2 regions of the Enterobacter sp. B79-1 genome follow, and region 2 is predicted to be linked to the other one. Evidence: predicted binding sites of a transcription regulator. Region 2 holds the regulator's gene; the other holds the start of a gene.
The links. The regulator Fur, encoded in region 2, represses iron uptake genes when iron is present. The targets are predictions, from matches to a motif close to ATAATAATGAGAACNACTATCAA.
Positions count from the first base shown of each region.

Region 1 (2,203 bases), on a different contig from region 2:
CGCTCTTTCAGCTGGCCCGCGCGGGTGACGATACCCACGCCGATCACCGCGACCAGCACGCCCAGCAGCGTCATTCGTCCGCCCTGGGTGTTGATCAGCACGTCGAAGTTGCCGTTGAGGATCGGCGTCATCAGGGTGCCGACGATAAGCGTAATGCCAATCGCGATGCCGATGCCCATCGACATGCCGAGATAGCGCATGGTGAGGCCGTAGTTGATGTTGCCGATGCCCCACATCGCGCCGAACAGAAACACCGGCAGTAGGGTAGAGGCGCTGAAGGAGGAGAAGTAGCCCCAGAAATCCGGGAGCAGCATGGCGCTAATGGTCCACGGCAAAATCAGCCATGACACGGTACCGCCAACGGACCACATGGTTTCCCATGACCAGCCTTTCACTTTTTTAAACGGGGCATAGAAACAGGCAGCACTGGCCGCGCCTATCAAATGCCAGAAGATACCCACCGTAATCGCATGATTCATTTTTACATCCTCATCGTTTTTATAGTCGGTGGCTTCCCGCCGACTTGATGAGTGTAAAAATTAGGCGGTTTGGGAACCTTCAGAAGGTTGCCGCACTTTTGTTCTGGATGGCAATCAGCACGTTAACCGCGTGAGCAGACTCACATTTCCGCCATTAATCGAAAACTGAATAACCTTATAAAAACTACGGCATTGATAATCATTTTCAATATCATTTAATTAACTATAATGAACCAACTGCTTACGCGGCATTAACAGCTGTGCCGCCCGACAATAATGGAGAGGATTATGAGTTATACACTGCCATCCCTGCCGTATGCCTACGACGCACTGGAACCGCATTTCGACAAGCAGACGATGGAAATCCATCACACTAAACACCACCAGACCTATGTGAACAACGCGAACGCCGCGCTGGAAAGCCTGCCTGAGTTCGCTAACCTGCCTGCTGAAGAGCTGATCACCAAGCTGGACCAGCTGCCAGCGGACAAGAAAACCGTTCTGCGTAACAATGCGGGCGGCCACGCTAACCACAGCCTGTTCTGGAAAGGTCTGAAAACCGGTACCACCCTGCAGGGCGACCTGAAAGCGGCTATCGAGCGCGACTTCGGTTCCGTTGACAACTTCAAAGCGGAATTCGAAAAAGCCGCTGCAACCCGTTTCGGCTCTGGCTGGGCGTGGCTGGTTCTGAAAGGCGACAAGCTGGCGGTGGTTTCTACCGCTAACCAGGACTCCCCGCTGATGGGTGAAGCGATCTCTGGCGCATCCGGCTTCCCAATCGTGGGCCTGGACGTGTGGGAGCACGCTTACTACCTGAAATTCCAGAACCGTCGCCCGGACTACATCAAAGCCTTCTGGGACGTGGTGAACTGGGACGAAGCAGCAGCGCGTTTCGCCGCTAAAAAATAAGGTTGCATTGACGCCTGTGAGAAGCGAGTCTTATGACTCGCTTTTTTTGTATCTGCGTAATGGAGGCAGCAATGCATTACCCGGTGAATGTGTTTACAGGCAAGGTCAGGGAGTATGACGGCAGCCGCCCGAGCGCCATCGCTAAAATTCAGGTCGACGGCGAGCTGACGCTAACCGACCTCGGGTTGGCGGGTGACGAGCAGGCCGAAAAGAAAATCCACGGCGGGCCCGAGCGCGCGCTGTGCCACTATCCGCGCGAGCACTATCATCACTGGAAAGCCGAATTCCCCGAACAGGCGGAGCTGTTTGTTGCCCCCGCGTTTGGCGAGAACCTCTCGACCGAAGGGCTGACCGAAAAAAATGTGTTTATCGGTGATATTTACCGCTGGGGTGACGCCCTGATTCAGGTGACGCAGCCGCGCTCGCCGTGCTTCAAGCTCAACTACCATTTTGGCATCAGCGATATGTCCGAGCAGCTGCAAAATGCGGGTAAAACTGGCTGGCTGTACCGCGTGGTGCTGGCAGGGCAGGTTTCCGCGGACGCGCCGCTGGAGCTCGCGTCGCGGCTGAGCGATGTCTCGGTGTATGACGCCTGCGCCATTGCGTGGCATATGCCGTTTGACGACGAGCAGTACCATCGCCTGCTGTCGGCGGCGGGGTTATCGACCAGCTGGACCAGAACCATGCAGAAGCGGCGCGTAAGCGGCAAGATCGAGGATAATTCTCGGAGATTGTGGGGGGAATAGCCCACGGAAGAATGTAGGCCGGGTAAGGCGAAGCCGCCACCCGGCATTTTTGCCTCTGCGTTGTTATTG
Region 1 is NZ_JBYAZJ010000010.1:62,674-64,876, forward strand. It holds gene rhaT (L-rhamnose/proton symporter RhaT) at 1-479, opposite strand, end outside; gene sodA (superoxide dismutase [Mn]) at 768-1,388, shown strand; gene yiiM (6-hydroxyaminopurine reductase) at 1,460-2,134, shown strand.
Region 1: a site for Fur is predicted at 672-694, ahead of sodA (superoxide dismutase [Mn]). Genes of this name have one in related genera too.

Region 2 (2,203 bases):
CCACCATACCATTAAGTTTCAAGAGGTTATTTTACTCATGGCAATCATCGGCATTTTCTTTGGCAGTGATACCGGCAATACCGAAAATATCGCAAAAAACATTCAAAAACAGCTCGGTAAAGACGTTGCCGATGTGCACGACATCGCCAAGAGCAGCAAAGAAGATCTCGAAGGCTATGACATCCTGCTGCTGGGTATACCGACCTGGTACTACGGTGAAGCGCAGTGTGACTGGGACGATTTCTTCCCAACCCTGGAAGAAGTTGACTTCAACGGTAAGCTGGTCGCGCTGTTCGGTTGTGGCGATCAGGAAGATTACGCAGAATACTTCTGTGACGCACTGGGCACCATCCGCGACATCATTGAACCACACGGTGCGGTGATTGTCGGCCACTGGCCAACGGCGGGTTACCACTTTGAAGCCTCTAAAGGCCTGGCAGACGACGACCACTTTGTCGGCCTGGCAATTGACGAAGACCGTCAGCCGGAACTGACCGCTGAACGCGTTGAGAAATGGGTTAAGCAGGTTCGCGAAGAACTGAACCTCGACGACATTCTTAACGCCTGATTTCCCGGTGGCGCAACTCCGGTTGCGCCCGCTTACCAGGTAAAACCGATTAAATTAATTGCTACAAACTTTTAACTTTTTCGTTCAGACCTGTACAATATCCCCCTGGTAAAAAGTGGATGCCATCGAACAAGTTTGTTGGTGATACCACGTTTTTATAAGCATACTTTGCTTGAGACTTGCAGTTTTCATTTAGTCATGGCAGTTCTATAATGAGACGCATTATCCCAAGTGCATTTTCTGTCACTTCTTCTTTAGAAGTGAATCGTTTAGCAACAGGACAGATTCCGCATGACTGACAACAATACCGCATTAAAGAAGGCTGGCCTGAAAGTAACGCTTCCTCGGTTAAAAATCCTTGAAGTGCTTCAGGGGCCAGACAATCACCATGTCAGTGCGGAAGACCTCTACAAACGTCTTATCGACATGGGTGAAGAGATTGGGCTGGCAACCGTGTATCGTGTGCTGAACCAGTTCGATGACGCGGGCATTGTTACCCGTCATAACTTCGAAGGCGGCAAATCCGTTTTCGAGCTGACCCAGCAGCACCATCACGATCACCTGATCTGCCTCGATTGTGGCAAGGTTATTGAATTCAGCGATGATTCCATCGAATCACGCCAGCGTGAAATCGCCGCACGTCACGGTATTCGCCTGACCAACCACAGCCTGTACCTGTATGGTCACTGTGCTGAAGGCGATTGCCGTGAAGACGACCACGCGCACGACGCGAAATAATATCGTGTTTATACTCTGAGCCAGCCGTAAGGTTGGCTTTTTTTTGCCTGTTTTTGGGCAAAAAAAAGCCCGGTGACGCAGCGCCACCGGGCGTAAAGCAACTTATTTATTGTTACTGCGAATATCGCTCCAGATCTTATCGCAACGCTTCGCCACTTCCTGATCGTTACCGGTTTTACGCGCCTGAATGCAGGCCTGGTAATCCATCACGCGGACGTTTTCCTGCGTCGCAAACTGCTCATGCGCTTTCTCTTTCTTCAGCACGTTCAGCACGCTCTGACAGGCTTCGATTTTCTCCGGCGACCCTTCCGCTGTATTGATACAGGCGCTATAGGCCTCCTTCAGGCGGGAATCTTCTTTTGGTGCCTCAGTCTGAGCACACGCCACCAGCCCTGATGCCAGCAACGCGACGATTACGATTTTTTTCATCATGTGCAGTCTCCATACCGGCGGGACGTTGCCCGCCGGTGTGTTCATCAGAAGATAGTAAATGGCGCGATAACCATGAATTTCACGTCACGTTCATCCTGGAAGATGTTGCCGTAACCGCCCGCGTAGCTCGGGATATCGGAGTGGTTGTCATACTGCGTGAAATGCAGTTTGAACATCGTGCCTTTCGCGCGGCCATCCTGCAGGGTGTAGATCGCATCCAGGCTGTAAGAAGACTCTTTCAGACGATAGTTTGGATCGTAGTACGCGTCCGGTGTCGCCATATCCGCAGGTTTTGCGTCCCAGGCGTAAGCGTAAGATGCACCCACCGCCCAGCCAGGCAGGTTCCAGTTTTTCAGGTCATACATTGCGCCGAAGAACAGCGCTTTTTCACCATCGGCGTTGAAGTCAGAGCGGTTATCCCACCAGATATCAAGACGACCGTTAGAGGACGCGTAGGTTGGCGTC
Region 2 is NZ_JBYAZJ010000001.1:1,426,297-1,428,499, forward strand. It holds gene fldA (flavodoxin FldA) at 38-568, shown strand; gene fur (ferric iron uptake transcriptional regulator) at 860-1,306, shown strand; gene chiQ (ChiQ/YbfN family lipoprotein) at 1,409-1,735, opposite strand; gene chiP (chitoporin ChiP) at 1,783-2,203, opposite strand, start outside.